Linked DNA regions of Blastococcus colisei. The protein of the gene in region 1 interacts with the protein of each later gene in a pairwise test. Links are inferred from orthologs where the notes say so. Each region holds a gene or a part of one and is shown on either strand. Other genes may lie near its edges.

Region 1 (9,176 bases):
GACGGCCCGGAGTCCACCCCTGGGCGCCGGCCGCGGACGCGGCTGCTGCTCGCCCTCGCCGCAGGGATCCTGGCGGCCGACCTGATCACCAAGCTGATCGTCGTGGCGACGATCGAGCCGGGTGAGGACATCCGGGTGCTCGGGGGAGCGCTGTACCTGACCAACCTGCGCAACACCGGGGCGGCCTTCTCCTTCGCCGAGGGCTTCACCGTCGTGTTCTCCCTCGTCGCCGTGGCCGTCGCCGTCGTGATCGTGCGGACGGCGCGGCGGCTGTTCTCCACCGCGTGGGCCGTGACGCTCGGGTTGGTCCTCGGTGGCGCCCTGGGCAACCTGGTCGACCGCATCTTCCGGGACCCGGGCTTCCTGCGCGGCGGAGTGGTCGACTTCCTCTCGGTGTTCGCGCCCGACGGGAGCGTCTGGCCGGTGTTCAACGTCGCCGACTCCGCGATCGTCTGCGGCGGGATCCTCGGGGTCGTCCTCGCGTTGCGCGGCATCGAGTTCGACGGTTCGCGGGGGAAGGACGAGGCGGCGGCCCCCGACGTCGCCTGAGCCACCTTCAGAGGTTCGCCGGGCTGCGCACGTCACAATGGGATCCGTGATCTCCTCTCCCGGCATGCACCGTGCGCTCCCGGTGCCCGACGGGCTGGAGGGCCAGCGGGTCGACCAGGCGCTGTCCCGGCTCTTCGGCCTCTCCCGGTCCGTGGCGGCCGACGTCGCCGACGCCGGGAACGTGGTCGTCGACGGGCGCGTACGGGGCAAGGGCGACCGGCTCACCGGTGGCAGCTGGCTGGAGGTCGAGCTGCCTCCGCCGCCGGGGGAGCCCGCGGCGCCCCGGCCGGTCGTCGGGATGACGATCCTGCACGACGACGACGACATGGTCGTGGTCGACAAGCCCGTGGGCGTGGCTGCGCACCCGAGCCCGGGCTGGGACGGTCCCACGGTCATCGGCGGCCTGGCCGCGGCCGGCTACCGGATCTCCACGTCGGGCGCGGCGGAGCGGCAGGGCGTCGTGCACCGGCTGGACGCGGCGACGACCGGCGTGATGGTGGTCGCGAAGAGCGAGCGCGCCTACACCGCGCTCAAGGCGGCGTTCAAGGAGCGCACCGTCGAGAAGGGCTACCACGCCCTCGTGCAGGGCCACCCCGATCCGTCGCGGGGGACGATCGACGCGCCCATCGACCGCCACCCCCGGCACGACTGGCGGTTCGCGGTGGTCCAGGGAGGCCGCCCCTCGGTCACCCACTACGAGGTGATGGAGGCGTTCCCGGCAGCGAGCCTGGTCGACATCCGGCTGGAGACCGGGCGCACCCACCAGATCCGGGTGCACTTCTCCGCGCTGCGCCATCCCTGCGTGGGCGACACGACCTACGGCGCCGACCCGACCCTCGCGGCCCGCCTCGGCGTGGCGCGGCAGTGGCTGCACGCCGTCCGGCTCGGCCTCCCGCACCCCGCCGACGGCCGCTGGGTGGAGTTCACCAGCGAGTACCCCGACGACCTCGCCGGCGCGCTGGCCCTCCTGCGCGCGGAGACCTGAGTCCGGCGTGAGCGACCTGCCGGGCTCCCTCGCCGACTTCGGGCCCGCAGCGTTCGCGGCGGTCGTGGTCGCGGGCTACCTGGTGGTGGGCGAACCGATGGTGGGGCACGTCCTGCACCGCCGGTTCGAGGGTCGGCTGCGCACCGATCCCGGCGCCCGCCGCTCCTTCTACGGCCGCCTGCTCGTGCTGGAGTGGGGCCTGGCGCTGCTCGCGCTGGTGGTCTTCCTCTCGGCCCCGGGCGTGGACGCCGGCCAGGTCGGGCTCCGCTGGCCGCAGCAGTGGCCCGGCCCGCTGACCGGCCTGGTCATCGTGCTCGTGCTCCTCTTCGTCGCCGTCTCGACCCGGGCACTGCGCGGCGGGGCGCTGCTCGAGGCGGCGGAGCCGGTGCGCCGTCGGGGTCACTCCCCGCCCGCCCAGGGGCGGCATGCCGAGCCCCCCGGTGCCGCCACGCTCGCGCTCCTGCCGCGCACGGCCGGTGAGCGACGGCTGTTCACCCTGGTCGGCGTGACCGCCGGGGTCTGCGAGGAGTGGTTGTACCGGGGGTTCTTCCTCGCGGTGGTCGCCGCCCTGGCCGGCGGGCTGCCGACGGGGGTCCTGGTCGTCGTCGCGGGCGTGGCGTTCGGCCTCGCCCACGCCTACCAGGGCAGGGTCGGCGTCGTCACCACCGGAGTCCTGGGCGGGGTCATGGCCGCGGTGTACCTGCAGACCGGCTCGCTGCTGCTGCCCGTCCTCCTGCACGCCCTCATCGACCTGCGCTTCCTCCTCGTGCCGGCGCGGGTGCTGCCCGCCGGGAGGACGGCGTGAGCGAGGGCCGTGGGGCGGGGCCGGCCATGACCGCGGTCGTGATGACACCGGCCGACGGGCCGGACGCCGCCGCTCTGCGCACCCGGGTCTTCGTCGACAGCGGAGCGTGCCGCCGGAGATCGAGGAGCACGCCGCCGGCTCGATCGCGGTGCACGCGCTCGGCGGCGACGCGACGGGGCGGTGACTACGAGGAGGCGGGCATCGTCCACGTCACCATGCCGCTGCCGCTGCCGCTGCCGCTGCCGCTGCCGCTGCCGCTGCCGCTGCCGCTGCGGTAGCCGGGGCGGGTGTGACGGATCGGTCCGCCTGTGAGGAGACACGTCCTGTCAGACCCTCGGAGTAGACCTCCGGGAGTGCGAGGATCGACGTACCGGCCCCCGCACCACCGAACGCAGGCACCCGCAACCACCGGTCTCCCCACCGGTCGCCTGCCGGAGCACCTCCCCGGCGGGCACGCACGACCACTGAGGAGTAGCGCCGCACCGTGAGCAGCACGTCCGACTCGTTCGCGCACCTGCATGTACATACCGAGTACTCGATGCTGGACGGCGCGGCCAAGCTGCCCGAGGTCACCGCCGCCGCAGCCGCCCAGGGCATGCCCGCCCTGGCCATGACCGACCACGGCAACGTCTTCGGCGCCTACGACTTCTACAAGCAGGCGACAGGCGCCGGGGTGAAGCCGATCATCGGCATGGAGGGCTACTACACGCCCGGGTCGCGCTTCGACCGCGCGCCGTTCGACTTCGGCGACAACCTCATCGACGAGGAGGGCGACGGCGGGTCCAACCGCGGCAAGGCCGCGTACACGCACATGACCCTGCTGGCCCGGACGACGGAGGGGATGCACAACCTGTTCCGCATCTCCTCGCTGGCCAGCCTCGAGGGCCAGTACCGCAAGCCGCGCTTCGACCGCGACCTGCTGGAGCGCTACGGCAAGGGCCTGATCGCCACCACCGGCTGCCCGTCGGGTGAGGTGAACATGTGGCTGCGCGCCGGCAAGGAGGACCGCGCGCGGCAGGCGGCGGCCGACTTCCAGGACATCTTCGGGCGGGAGAACTTCTACGCCGAGCTCATGGACCACGGCCTGTCCATCGAGAAGAAGACCCGGCCCGCGCTGCTGGCGATCGCGAAGGACCTCGGCATCCCGCTACTGGCCACCAACGACCTGCACTACACGCACAAGGAGGACGCCGCCGCCCACGACGCCCTGCTGTGCATCCAGACGGGGTCGCGCCTCAACGAGACCAACCGCTTCCGCTTCAACGGCGACGGCTACTACCTCAAGAGCGCCGCCGAGATGCGCGCGCTCTTCCCCGGCGACCTCCAGGTCGCCTGCGACAACACGCTGCTGGTCGCCGAGCAGTGCGAGGTGACGTTCACCGAGGGCGCCGACCTGATGCCGCGCTTCCCCTTGCCGCCGGGGGAGGACGAGACCTCCTGGTTCGTCAAGGAGGTCGAGCGCGGGCTGCACAAGCGGTGGCCGAGCGGCATCCCCGACCACGTGCGCAAGCAGGCCGACTACGAGACCGCGATCATCTGCCAGATGGGCTTCCCGGGGTACTTCCTCGTGGTCGCCGACTTCATCAACTGGGCCAAGGACAACGGCATCCGGGTGGGTCCGGGCCGTGGCTCGGCCGCCGGGTCGCTGGCTGCCTACGCGATGGGCATCACCGACCTTGACCCGCTGTCCCACGGCCTGATCTTCGAGCGGTTCCTCAACCCCGAGCGCGTCTCCATGCCCGACGTCGACATCGACTTCGACGACCGCCGCCGCGGCGAGGTCATCCGCTACGTGTCGGAGAAGTACGGCGAGGAGCGGGTCAGCCAGATCGTCACCTACGGCACGATCAAGGCCAAGGCCGCGATCAAGGACGCCGCCCGGGTGCTCGACCGCCCCTACTCGGTCGGTGACGAGCTGACCAAGCTCATGCCCCCGGGCGTGATGGGCAAGGACATCCCGCTGTCGGGCATCTTCGACCCGGCCCACCCGCGCTACAAGGAGGCCTCGGAGTTCCGGGCCCGGTACGAGGCCGATCCGGGCGCGGCCGAGGTCGTCGACCAGGCCCGCAAGCTCGAGGGCCTGAAGCGGCAGTGGGGCGTGCACGCCGCCGGCGTCATCATCGGCCGGCACCCACTGATCGACAGCATCCCGATCATGCGCCGCGAGGCCGACGGCGCGGTCATCACGCAGTTCGACTACCCGACCTGCGAGACGCTCGGGCTGCTCAAGATGGACTTCCTGGGGCTGCGCAACCTCACGGTCATCGACGACGCGCTGCGCAACATCGTCATCAACGGCAAGGAGGCCATCGACCTCGACGAGCTCAGCAAGGACCTCACCGACAAGGCCACCTACCAGCTGCTGGGCCGGGGGGACACGCTCGGCGTCTTCCAGTTCGACGGTGGCCCGATGCGTTCGCTGCTGCGGCTGATGCGGCCGGACAACTTCGAGGACATCTCGGCCGTGGGCGCGCTCTACCGCCCCGGCCCGATGGGCGCGAACTCGCACACCAACTACGCGCTGCGCAAGAACGGCCAGCAGGAGATCACCCCGATCCACCCGGAGCTCGCCGAGCCGCTCGAGGAGATCCTCGGCCAGACCTACGGCCTGATCGTCTACCAGGAGCAGGTCATGGCGATCGCGCAGAAGGTCGCCGGGTACTCGCTCGGCAAGGCCGACCTGCTGCGCCGTGCGATGGGCAAGAAGAAGAAGTCGGTCCTGGACGCGGAGTTCGTCGGCTTCGAGGCCGGAATGAAGGCCAACGGGTTCTCCGCCGCTGCCATCAAGACGCTGTGGGACATCCTCGTCCCCTTCGCCGACTACGCGTTCAACAAGGCGCACTCCGCGGCCTACGGGCTGATCTCGTACTGGACGGCCTACCTCAAGGCGAACTACCCGGCCGAGTACATGGCCGGCCTGCTCACCAGCGTGGGCGACGACAAGGATCGCCGGCCGATCTATCTGGCCGAGTGCCGCCGGATGGGCATCAAGGTCCTCCCGCCCGACGTCAACGAGTCGTCCTGGGACTTCACCGCCGTCGGCACCGACATCCGCTTCGGCATGGCTTCCGTGCGCAACGTCGGGCACAACGTCGTCGACTCGATCGTCCGGGCCCGCGAGGAGAAGGGCGCCTTCAAGGACTTCGCCGACTTCATGCGCAAGATCGACACGGTGGCCTGCAACAAGAAGGTGATCGAGTCCCTGGCCAAGGCCGGCGCATTCGACTCGCTGGGCCACTCGCGGCAGGGCATCGCCGCGGTTCACGTCCAGGCCGTCGACTCGGCCATGGCGCTCAAGCGCAAGGAGGCGGAGGGCCAGTTCGACCTGTTCGGCAGCTTCGGCGCCGGCGCGGGGGAGGACGATCCGTTCAGCGGGGCGCTGGACATCGTCATCCCCACGGCCGACTGGTCGAAGGCCGAGCGCCTGGTCTACGAGCGCGACATGCTGGGCCTCTACGTCTCCGACCACCCCCTGCACGGCGTGGAGCACGTGCTCGCGGCGAACGCCGACACCCCCATCGCCGAGATCAACGCCGGCGGCGTCGAGGACGGCGCGAACGTGACCATCGCCGGCATCCTCACCTCCGTCTCCCCGCGGACGAACAAGCAGGGCGCGCCGTGGGCGATCGCCACGCTCGAGGACCTCGAGTCCGGCATCGAGGTGCTGTTCTTCCCCAAGACGTGGGCCGAGGTCTCGGAGAAGGTCGTCCGCGACCAGATCATCGTGGTCAAGGGGCGGATCAGCCGGCGCGACGACCAGCCGTCGCTGTTCGGCTCCGAGGTGACCATTCCCGAGCTCACCGAGGGGCCGCGCGGACCGGTGCTGGTGTCGATGGCGGCGGCGCGCTGCACGCCGCCGGTCGTGGAGCGGCTGCGCGAGGTGCTCGGCAGCCATCCCGGCACCACCGAGGTGCAGCTCAAGCTCGTCAACGGCAGCCGGGAGACGGTGCTCCGCCTCGACCAGGGGCTGCGGGTGCGCCCGAGCACGGCGCTCATGGGCGACATCAAGGCACTGCTGGGCCCGACCAGCGTGGCGCTGCTGTGACGGGGGTCCGCTGACCACGGAACCGGGCCCGCCGGCGGAACCGTCCCGGTCGTCGGACCGCGATCCGGCAGCTGCCAGGAAGCCGTTGTTCACTGGAGCGGTGACCTACCCCGCACCCACCACCGACGCGGTGGCAGCCCACGGCCTTCCGAACGGCGCCTTGGGACCCGCGGCCCCCGAGGGCCGTGGCACGACACGTTCCGTGGCGTCGGCCTACTGGCGGGGCCGGGCGGAGGTGCGGGCCGACTCGCGCAGCTCGGCCGGGATCGTGCTGGCGCTGGCGCTGGCCGGAATTCCCACCGGCCTGCTGTGGTGGTGGCTCGCCCCGCGGGCCGACTTCCGCGTCACCGAGGCCGGTCCGGTGCCGATCGGAAACCCCTCACCGGAGCTCCTGGCCGCCGACGACGCCGTCCTCGCGTTGATCCTGGCCGGCGTCGGCCTGCTCGCCGGGAGCGCGGCCTGGCTCCTCCGCCGGCGTCGCGGCGTGGCCACGGTGCTCGCGCTGGCGGTGGGTGCCTGCCTCACGGGGGTCGTCGCCTGGCAGACCGGCGAGCTCCTCGGGGGAGGCCCCTCCGAGGCGGAGCTCACCGACATCGGCGCCCGTGTGACCACCTCCCTCACCCTGGGATCGCTGCCGGCGCTGGCGCTGACCCCGTTCACCGCGCTCCTGGCCTACGTCGCCGCCGTCCTCTACGCGCTCGACGACGGCCTCGGCCGGACCGAGTCCGACGCCGGCGGACGGGCGGCTTCGGCCGGCGGCGGAGCACTTCTTCCGGACGAACGACCGTTGGTCGACGCCCCTCCGCCGGCATCCCCCTCCACCTGACCCGACCGCCGGACGCTCGGGTCGCCGGTACGTCGGTACCGGTGTGGAGCGACCGGTCACCGGCTCAGATGTGCACGGCGCACAAGTCCGCACACCAAGTTGGTGTCTGACGGACGTGGGCCGACCGCACCCGCCTCCCTAGTGTCGTGCATCACAGGGCCCGGTGGTGCGGGTCACAGTGCACGAGCACCGAAGGAGTCGGCGGCGCATGAGCTTCGGTTACCTGCCCTGGGAGCGGCTCCGTTCCTCTGCGGGCAAGCCATGCGTCCGGGACGACAGCGTGGAGCTGAACTACGCCGAGTTCGATGCCCGGATCGCGGCGTTCGCCGGCCAGCTGGCTGACCTTGGGTTCGGTCGTGGCGACGTGCTCGCCGTCATGCTCCCCAACCGGGTCGAGCTGCTCGTAGCGCTGTTCGCCGCGTGGCGGCTCGGCGGCGCGGCCACCCCGGTCAACCCTGTGTTCACCCGGAGCGAGGCCGAGCACCAGATCGCGGACTCCGGGGCCCTCGTCGTGGTGAACCTGGGGCCGGAGGCGCCCACCGGTGGACGGCCGGCAGTCCATGTGCGGGACATGCGGGTCGCCGCCGGAGGCGCACCGCTCCGGCCGGTCGCCCTGCGGCCTGACGACCTGGCGCTGCTGATCTACACCAGCGGGTCCACCGGACGGCCCAAGGGCGTGATGCTCGACCACGGCAACGCCGAGGCGATGTCGAGCATCATGGCGGACCACTTCTCCCTGACCGAGCAGGACCACTGCCTGCTGGTACTGCCCCTGTTCCACGTCAACGCGATCATGGTCAGTGCGCTGGCGAGCTTCCGGTCGGGTGGACAGCTGAGCATCGTCGGCAGCTTCTCCGCCAGCCGGTTCTTCGACCAGATCGAGCGGTTGCGTCCGACGTACTTCTCCGCGGTGCCGACGATCTACGCGCTGCTGGCCTCGCTGCCCGACGACGTCCGACCCGACACCTCGTCGCTGCGATTCGTGGTCTGCGGCGCCGCCCCGGTGTCGGCCGAGCTGCTCGACCGCTGCGAGCAGCGGTTCGGGTTCACGATGGTGGAGGGCTACGGCCTGACCGAGGGCACCTGCGCGTCGGCATGCAACCCCGTCGACGGCATCCGCAAGCTCGGCACGGTGGGGCCCGCCCTGCCGGGGCAGCGCATCGCCATCCGGGCCGAGGACGGGTCCCTCGCGCCGACGGGAGAGCCGGGCGAGGTCGTGATCTCCGGACCCACGGTCATGCGGGGCTACCTGAACCTGCCGGAGGCGACCGCGGCCACCGTCGTCGGCGGGTGGCTGCACACCGGGGACGTCGGTCGCCTCGACGAGGACGGATACCTCACCCTCGTCGACCGGGTGAAGGACATGATCATCCGCGGCGGCGAGAACATCTATCCGAAGGAGATCGAGGCGGTGCTCCACGGCCTGCCCGAGGTGCTGGAAGCCGCCGTCGTCGGGCGACCGGACGCGGTCCTCGGCGAGGCCCCGATCGCCTACGTCAGCCTCTACCCCGGCTCCGCGCTCACCGAGGACGACCTCCTCGATCACTGCCGGCGTCACCTCACGAGGGTGAAGGTCCCCGAGACCGTGGACGTCGTCAGCGCGCTACCGAAGAACCCCGTCGGCAAGATCGACAAGCCGGCACTCCGTCGTTCGCTGCAACCGCAGACGGCCTGACCGCACCTCCACTCCGCCCCGTCCACTGCACGAGCACCCCTCGTGCCGGACGCCCCTGCCCGCACGAGGAGACACCATGGGTTTCAAGACCGCAGACATGCCGCCGGTGGACCCGGCCCAGTTCGAGTCGATGCCGTTCATGGAACGGATGCGGATGCTCGCCACCCACTGGTGCGAGTACGGCTTCGGCGGCCCGAAGACCAACCACATGCTCTACCTCTACAAGCTGGTCTTCTACGTCGTCGGCGGCGTCGCCGTGGTCGCCCTCACGACGCCCGGCCTCGGAGGCAT
Region 2 (8,015 bases), 2.9 Mb from region 1 along the record:
CCTGGTGGGCGAACAGTCGGTCGTGCATCTCCCAGAACCGGCCCTGCGCACCGGCGGCCTCGGCGGCGAGCTGGGCGCGGGGGTGCACCTCCAGCAGCGGCAGGTGCCGGAAGACATAGCGCAGGTCGTCCCCGAACCGGCTCCGCAGCTCGCTCACCACCCCCGTGGCGCGGCCGCAGAAGGGGCACTCCATGTCGCCGTACTCGACCAGGGTCAGCGGGGCGTCGACCGGACCGCGGATGTGGTCGACGGCCGGGTCCACCGGCGGGTCGAGCTGGGCCGGCCGCTCCGGTGCGCTGCCTCCCCGGCCCAGCAGCCGGAAGAAGAGGGCTCCGAGGGCCGTCGAGACGACGGCGGCGCCCAGGATGCCGATGGTCGCCTCCTCCCGCAGGGCCTCGTCGTCGAAGGCCAGGTCGGTGACGAAGAGGGAGACGGTGAAGCCGAGGCCGGTGAGTGCGGCGCCGCTCCACACGCTGCCCAGGCTGATGCCGGGAGGCAGGACGCCCAGCCCCGTCCGGACGGCGAGGGTCGCGGCGAGCCCGACGCCGAGCAGCTTGCCCACCGCCAGCCCGACGAAGACCCCGATGGTGACCGGGGAGGTGAGCGCCCGCTCGACCAGCGCACCATCGATGCGCACGCCGGCATTGGCCAGCGCGAACACCGGGACGACGACGTAGCTGCTCCACGGCACCAGGACCGCGCCGATCCGCTCGTTCGGGGAGATGGCGCGCTCCACGGACAGCTTCGCCTCGCGGGCCAGCGCGGGCTCCGGTGACTGCCGGAACGCCCGCGCCAGCGACCCGGCGCGCTCCACCTCGGCCCGGCGCGGGGGATAGGCGCTGACCAGCAGCCCCAGGACGACCCCGCCGATGGTGGCGTGCACGCCCGACTCGTACATGGCCACCCACATCACCGCGCCCACGGCGAAGTAGGCCGGCCCCCGCCACACCTGCATGCGGGACAGCCCGATGAACGCCAGCACGCACAGGCCCGCGATGCCGAGCGCGACGGGGTCGATCTCGTCGGAGTAGAAGATCGCGATGGCGGTGAGAGCGCCGATGTCGTCGACCACCGACAGCGACAGCAGGAAGACCCGCAGCTGGATCGGGCAGTGCCGGCCGAAGAGCGCCAGGGCGCCCAGGACGAACGCGGTGTCGGTGGCCATCGGGATGCCCCAGCCCACCGCACCGTCCCCGCCGGCGTTGATGGCCAGGTACAGCAGTGCCGGGATCACGAGGCCCGCGACCGCCGCCAGCGCGGGGACGGTCAGCCGGCTGCGCTGCACCAGCTCCCCCATGGAGAGCTCGCGACGCACCTCCATGCCGATCAGGAAGAAGAAGAACACCATCAGGCCGTCGTTGACCCAGTGCTGCAGGTCCATGGCGATCTCGGCGGTGCCGAACCGCAGGGCGAGCTCGGTGTGCCAGAGCCGCTCGTAGGAGCTCCCCCACGGCGAGTTGGCCCAGACGAGGGCGAGCAGGGTGGCCGCCACCATCAGGCCGGCGCCGGCGACGCCGGAGCGCATCAGCCTCCGTACGGGCGCGGACAGCTGCGCGGCGAGATGGGCCGACCCGGGGCGGCTCGCGCCGGCGACAGTGGTCACCCCGGGAACGCTAGGACCCGGACGTCTCCGGAGGGAGTCCCCCTCAGTCCCCCCGGCGGTCGGGCAGGAACCTCAGCCGGTCGCGGGTGGCCGTGACCTCGGCGGCGTCGACGTCGGCCAGCACGATCGTCTCGACGCCGGCCGCGGTGGCCAGCAGCTCTCCCATGGGGCTGACGATCCGGCTGTCGCCGACGTGCTCGGTGCCGTCACCCGCGGTCCCGACCCGGTTGCAGCCGACGACGTAGGCCTGGTTCTCGATGGCCCGCGCCTGCAGCAGCGTCTGCCAGTGCAGGCGTCGCGGGCTGGGCCAGTTCGCCGGCACCAGGTAGACGTCGGTCTCCGGCGCGGCCTTCCAGAACACGTCGGCGAAGCGCAGGTCGTAGCAGATGAACGGCGTGATCCTCACACCGCCGATCTCGACGGTCACCGGCTTCTCCCCCGCCCGGAACCGCTCGTGCTCGCCGGCGTGGGTGAACGGGTGCAGCTTGCGGTAGCGGTGGGCGACGCCGTCGGGACCGGCCAGCACGAAGGAGTTGTAGGGCAACTGCTCCCCGGCGGCGATCTCCGGGCAGGTACCGCCCACCCACACCCCGTGCTCGGCGGCCTGACCGGCCAGGAACTGCGCCGACGGGCCATCCTCGGGCTCACCGATGCCCGGCGTCATGGTGAATCCGGTGCTGAAGGTCTCGGTGAGCAGCACCAGCTCCGCCCCTGCCCCGACCGCCCGGGCGACCTGCGGGGCCAGCCGCGCGAAGTTGGCCTCCCGGTCCTCCCAGACGATGTCGTGCTGCACCGCGGCAATCCTCACGAGAGCCTCCTCAACCGCTCGACGGCGTCGCCCAGGACGGCGTCACTCTTGCAGAACGCGAACCGGACGAGGTGCCGGCCCAGGTGCGCGTGCTCCGGTGCGTAGAAGACCACGGTCGGAACGGCGACGACACCGGCGCGCTCCGGCAGCGCGCGGCAGAACGCCAGCCCGTCGCCGTCGGGCTGCACCGGCCGCACGTCGACCGTCGCGAAGTAGGTGGCCTCCGGGCTGATCACCGGCAGCCCGGCCTCGCGGAGCCCTCGCACCAGGACGTCCCGGCGGTACTGCAGGTCACGGGCTGCCCCGGCGAAGTACTCGTCCGGCAACGCCAGGCCGGCCGCGATGGCGGGCTGGAACGGACCGCCGTTGACGTAGGTGAGGAACTGCTTGGCGGTACGGACGGCGGAGACCAGGGGGGCGGGCCCGCAGATCCAGCCGATCTTCCAGCCCGTGACGTTGAAGGTCTTACCGGCGCTGCCGACCGTCAGCGTGCGCTCGCGCATCCCCGGGAGCGTGGCGATCGAGAGGTGCCCCTCCCCGTCGCCGGCCCCGTCGAAGACCAGGTGCTCGTAGACCTCGTCGGCGAGCACGAGCAGGTCGTGCTCCACGGCATGGTCGGCCAGCAGGGCGAGCTCCTCGCGGGTGAAGACCTTGCCCGTCGGGTTGTGCGGGGTGTTGAGCAACAGGACCTTCGTGCGCCCGGTGATCGCGGTCCGCAGGTCGGCGGGGTCGAACGTCCAGGGCCCCGCGCTGTCGCTCGGCGGATGCAGCGGCACCGGCCGGGCGACGCCCCCGGCCATGGCGATGCCTGCGGCGTAGCAGTCGTACATCGGCTCGAAGAGCACGACCTCGTCGCCGGTCTCGATCAGCGCCAGGAGTGCTGCCGACAGCGCCTCCGTGGCCCCGGCCGTCACGAGGACCTCGCTGTCGGGGTCGTGGTGCAGGCCGCGGAACCGCCGGACGTGCCTGGAGACGGCGGTGCGCAGCTCGGGGATCCCGGGACCCGGCGGGTACTGGTCGGCGGCGGTGCCGATGGCGGCCCGGGCGGCGTCGAGCACCGCGGGCGGGCCGGGGTAGTCGGGGAACCCCTGGCCGAGGTTCACCGAGCCGGTGGCCACCGCGAGCGCGCTCATCTCGGCGAAGACCGTCGTCCCGAAGCCCTGCAGCCGGGCCGAGAGGTACGGGGCCCGGCTCATCGCGCTCCCTCCAGGACGACCTGCACGCTGCGGTTCTTCTCGGCGGCCGCGGGCCACCGGGGCACACGGATCGGGGCGCGGACCATGCCGCCAGCCTGGCAGAGGCCTCGGTTCCACGTGGAACCGTCCATGGCCGAGTCGCGAGCTCCTCGGGCCGCGCCGACCGGTCAGCCGATCCGGACGTCCTCCATGCCCTCGACCGAGACGACGTCGCCGCGGTGCAGCTGGCGGCCGCGGCGCTCCTCGGGCTCGCCGTTGACCCGGACGGCGCCGGAGAACAGCACGTCCTTCACCTGGGCGCCGGTCGGGACGGCGTCGACCAGCTTGAGCAGCTGACCGAGCCGGATGGTGTCCTCGCCAGGCCGCAGGTCGACGGTGCGCATGGCGCTCAGTCTGCCGACCCGTCGGGCACGAGGACGTCGCCGGTGCCGACGGAGCCGCCCCGGATGACGGCCGCCCGCACGGCGAGCAGCCCGTCGCGCTCGCGGTGGATCGTCTTGAGCACCGAGGTGTCACGCGCGATGCCGCCGGGCTGCGGGCGGGTGGTCATGACGCAGCGGGGGATCGGGATGCCGAACCGCAGCCGCACGCCGCCGAGCTCCGCCTCCTGCCCCCGCAGGTGCTCCTCGCCCTCGCCGTCCAGGACGACGTTGGCCCGGAACCGCCGGCGGTCCCACGTGCCGAGCGTGCCCGTCGAGACCAGCGACAGCCGGATGCGAGGGCTGTCGTGGAACGGTCCATGGGCGCCCTCCCACTGCAGCCACTCGGTGGGGTCGGGCTCCTCCTCGTCCACCGGCGTCTCGTAGGTCGGGGCCACGTCGCCGTCCTCGGCAGCGGCGCGCAGCTCCACCCGGCGGCCGAGCCAGCCCGAGAGGGTGTCGTCATCGGTGGTCACCGAGCCGTCGGGCAGGACCACCTCCACCCCGCCGTCGGCGCGCAGGCGGGCTGACCCGAAGAGCAGCTCGGGCACCCGCCGGGCGGTGAGGCCCAGGCCGGTGTCGCGGTCGAACAGCGCCCAGCGCCGGTCGCCGTCGATGCCGAGCGCACCGATCTGCGCCTCGGCCAGCCGCTCTCCCTGCAGCGACTTGACCGGGTAGCGCCAGAGCTCGAGGACCCGCACGTCAGCCCGCCGTCCAGGCCAGCGTCCAGATGCCCGCCCACTCCTCGCCGGGCTCGAGGACGAGCAGGTCGACGCCGTCGGCCAGCGCGTTCGGCGGGCAGGTCATCGGCTCGACCGCCAGGGTCCGGCGCCACCGGCCCTCGGGGAGCACGTCGCCGCTGAACACCTGGAGCCAGGACCACGCGCCGTCGACCGCCAGCTCCAGCTCGCCCGCCGGACCGCGCAGCCGGGTCCGCGCCCAGCCGTCGTCGTCACGGACGAGGTCGGTGAGGGCATCGTCGAGGACGCGGTCACCGAGCCGGCCGACGGCGCCGTCGAACGGGGACCGGCGGCCCGTCGGCAGCCCGCCGTCGAGCTCCAGCACCGTGCGGACGGGCAGCGTCAGGTCGGCATCGCCGATGCCGCCGTCGTGCGACGCCCCGACCGACAGGTAGGGATGGAAACCGGCGCCGAACGGGGCGGCTTCCGTGCCGAGGTTGCGCACCCGCAGCGTCACGGTCAGCCGGCCGGGATCGAGCCGGTAGTCCACGGCGCCGGCCAGCCGGAACGGGTAGCCAGGATGCGGCTCCACGACGGTCCCCACGGTGGCGGCGTCGTCCGAGGTCTCGAGCGCCGTCCAGGGCTGCCAGGCGACGAGGCCGTGGATGGCGTGCGGCGCCTCGGGGGAGCCGACCTCCAGCTGCAGCTCCCGCCCCTGCCACGTCCACCGGCCGTCGCGGATCCGGTTGGGCCAGGGCAGGAGGACCGCACCCGGCCAGCCGTCGACGACCGTGCCCGCCGGATAGGCGTCGAGCACCTCCCAGTCCCCCACGGTCAGCCGGCGCATGCCGCCACCACGCAGGTCGACGGCGAGGCGGGCGGCGCCGGCGCTCAGCTGCACGTCGGTCGGCCGCTCGTCCGGCCATGTGTCAGGCATCTGTGCGACCTCCCCGTGTCCGCCTGTGCGTCAGCTCACCACAGTCGACCTCGGACGATCTCCGCTGCACCTCGGGAGTCCTGATCCTGTGGACGGGAAGAAGTTGTCCACAGGCCGTCTGAGCTTCTCTTTTCGTCGCACCGCCTCGCTATTCTTCGCTCATACGTTCGATCAGTCGGTGCGAATGGCAGGTGCTGGGCGGTGTCGTCGTGGGTGTCGGTGCTCGAGCAGCTCGCCGAGCTGGATCCGGCCGACTTCGACCCCGACGACTTGTCCGACGAGCAGCTGCGCGGGGTCATCCCCTTGGCCCAGATCGGCATCAACCGGCTCACGGCGATGCAGACCCGGGCCGTCGGCGCCGGGGACGCCAGGCAGGTGCACACCGGCGACGGCATGGCGTCGATGAAGCCGTGGTTGACCGGGCACTGCCGGGTCTCCGGTCGCGAGGCGGCCGGGCTGGTGCGGGCCGGCCGGCGGCTGAGAGACCTCCCTGCGCTGGCGGCCGCCTACGCCGCCGGTGCGGTGACGCCTGCGCATGTCGCCGTGGTGACCACCGCAGTGACTCCCGAGCGGGTCGCGAAGGCCGCCGGGCAGGACATCGACCTGGGCTGGACCGATCAGATCCTCACGGATGCGGCGCTGGCGCTGGGTCCGGAGGACACCGCCCAGGCCGTCCGCCGTTGGGTGGCCGGCATCGACCCCGACGGCACCCTGGACGACGCCGCCGGGCTGCCCCGGGTGTTCCGGATGGCGACGTCGGCCGGTGGACGCACGTACCTGTCCGGGCACCTGGATCCGGTCGGTGCCGAGACGGTGCACACGGCGCTGGAAGCGGTCATGAACGGTCACCGGCCGGCCGGTGACCGTCGCAGTTCCGCCGAGCGGCAGGGTGATGCCCTCGTCGAGCTGTGCCGCCAGGCGCTGCACGGCGACCAGTTGCCCGACGTGCGTGGGCAACGTCCACACGTGCGGGTCACCATCGACTGGATGGCACTGTGCGCCGAACGTGGGATGCCCGGCTTCGGCGCACTGTCCTTCGGAGGACCGATCAGCGCCGAGACCGCCCGCCGCATCGCCTGCGACGCCGGCGTCTCCCGGATCCTCACCGGCCCGAACAGTCTGCCCACCGACGTGGGCCGGGAGCAGCGCACCGCCCCGGCGGGCATCCGTCGCGCCATCGAAGAGCGCGATCTGCACTGCGTCTTCACGGGCTGCACCGCCCCGCCGGCCTGGTGCGACGTCCACCATGTCGATCACTGGGCATGGGGTGGAGAGACCTCCTGCGACAACGGCGCCCTGATCTGCGAACGGCATCACACCGCCGTCCACGAGGGCGGCTTCCGGGTCGCTCGCGACCCCGGTACCACGGTCTGGCACACCTACCGCCCCGACGGATCGGAGATCCGGATACGGGGATCGGGTCCATAGCCCGACGATCGCGGTACCGGCCGTGAGCCAGCCGGCACCGCAGGGGTGACGGGTCGTGCGCACGGCGCGTGCCGGCGAGGACGAGACTGGTCAGTGGCCAGGCGCTCGATCCGTACCGGGGCGGCGGCGCTTGTACCGTCAGCTGGACTGATCTCGACGAGGGAGCACCGTGCCGGTCGACCGCGAACTGCCCACCCCCGAGGCCCACGACCTGCTGGCGCTGACCCGCGAGCTGGCCGACGCCGAGCTGGCGCCGAAGGCCGCGCAGTACGAGCGCGAGGAACGCTTTCCCCGCGAGGTGTTCCGCACCCTCGGGGACGCCGGGCTGCTGGGACTGCCGTTCGGCGAGGAGGTCGGCGGCGGCGGGCAGCCCTACGAGGTATACCTGCAGGTCGTCGAGGAGCTCGCCGCCCGCTGGGCCAGCGTCGCCCTCGGCGTCAGCGTGCACACCCTCGCCTGCTTCCCGATCGACCGGTTCGGCACCGAGGCCCAGCGCCGCGACCTGCTGCCCGAGATGGTGGGGGGCCGGCTGCTCGGCGCGTACTGCCTGTCGGAGGCGCACGCCGGCTCCGACCCGGCCGCCATGCGGGCGAGTGCCAAGGCGAGCGACGGCGGGTGGCTGGCCAACGGCGAGAAGGCCTGGGTCACCCACGGCGGGCACGCGGACTTCTACTCCACCTTCCTGCGCACCCCCGACGACGGTGAGCGGGGCATCTCCTGCTTCCACCTGACGCCGGACCTCGCCGGGTTCTCCCCCGCCAGGCCCGAGGAGAAGATGGGGCTGACCGGGTCGACGACGGCCGCGATCCGGCTGGACGACGTCCCCGTCCCCGCCGACCGGCTGGTCGGCGAACGCGGCCGCGGGCTGTCGATCGCCCTGGCCGCGCTCGACTCCGGCCGCCTGGGCGTCAGCGCCGTCGCCGTCGGGCTGGCCCAGTCCGCCC

Evidence for each region.
Region 2: the proteins of dnaE (region 1) and FHU33_RS00135 interact in binary tests that used the Escherichia coli proteins (3 or more experiments, as listed by UniProt). The link is inferred for Blastococcus colisei from one-to-one orthologs.

The regions. Positions count from the first base shown.
Region 1 is NZ_VFQE01000001.1:2,948,852-2,958,027, reverse strand. The notes cover bases 2,450-6,584. They hold dnaE (DNA polymerase III subunit alpha), read left to right. Parts: upstream 2,450-2,823; coding sequence 2,824-6,384; downstream 6,385-6,584. Other genes in these bases: FHU33_RS14015 (LPXTG cell wall anchor domain-containing protein), read left to right, coding at 6,485-6,584; FHU33_RS25015 (hypothetical protein), read left to right, coding at 2,450-2,617. Outside these bases: lspA (signal peptidase II), read left to right, coding at 1-549; FHU33_RS14035 (RluA family pseudouridine synthase), read left to right, coding at 587-1,534; FHU33_RS14030 (CPBP family intramembrane glutamic endopeptidase), read left to right, coding at 1,542-2,339; more of FHU33_RS25015, read left to right, coding at 2,336-2,449; more of FHU33_RS14015, read left to right, coding at 6,585-7,210; FHU33_RS14010 (class I adenylate-forming enzyme family protein), read left to right, coding at 7,419-8,885; FHU33_RS14005 (DUF3556 domain-containing protein), read left to right, coding at 8,962-9,176. UniProt on the Escherichia coli protein: DNA polymerase III is a complex, multichain enzyme responsible for most of the replicative synthesis in bacteria. This DNA polymerase also exhibits 3' to 5' exonuclease activity. The alpha chain is the DNA polymerase catalytic subunit.
Region 2 is NZ_VFQE01000001.1:24,543-32,557, forward strand. What follows is about bases 1,508-4,481. They hold FHU33_RS00135 (pyridoxal phosphate-dependent aminotransferase), read right to left. Parts: upstream 3,608-4,481; coding sequence 2,408-3,607; downstream 1,508-2,407. Other genes in these bases: nhaA (Na+/H+ antiporter NhaA), read right to left, coding at 1,508-1,603; FHU33_RS00130 (nitrilase-related carbon-nitrogen hydrolase), read right to left, coding at 1,647-2,411; FHU33_RS00140 (RNA-binding S4 domain-containing protein), read right to left, coding at 3,775-3,990; FHU33_RS00145 (MOSC domain-containing protein), read right to left, coding at 3,996-4,481. In the rest of the region: more of nhaA, read right to left, coding at 1-1,507; more of FHU33_RS00145, read right to left, coding at 4,482-4,727; FHU33_RS00150 (aldose 1-epimerase family protein), read right to left, coding at 4,729-5,643; FHU33_RS00155 (HNH endonuclease signature motif containing protein), read left to right, coding at 5,845-7,071; FHU33_RS00160 (acyl-CoA dehydrogenase family protein), read left to right, coding at 7,241-8,015. UniProt on the Escherichia coli protein: Shows aminotransferase activity with methionine and histidine as substrates, and to a lesser extent also with phenylalanine.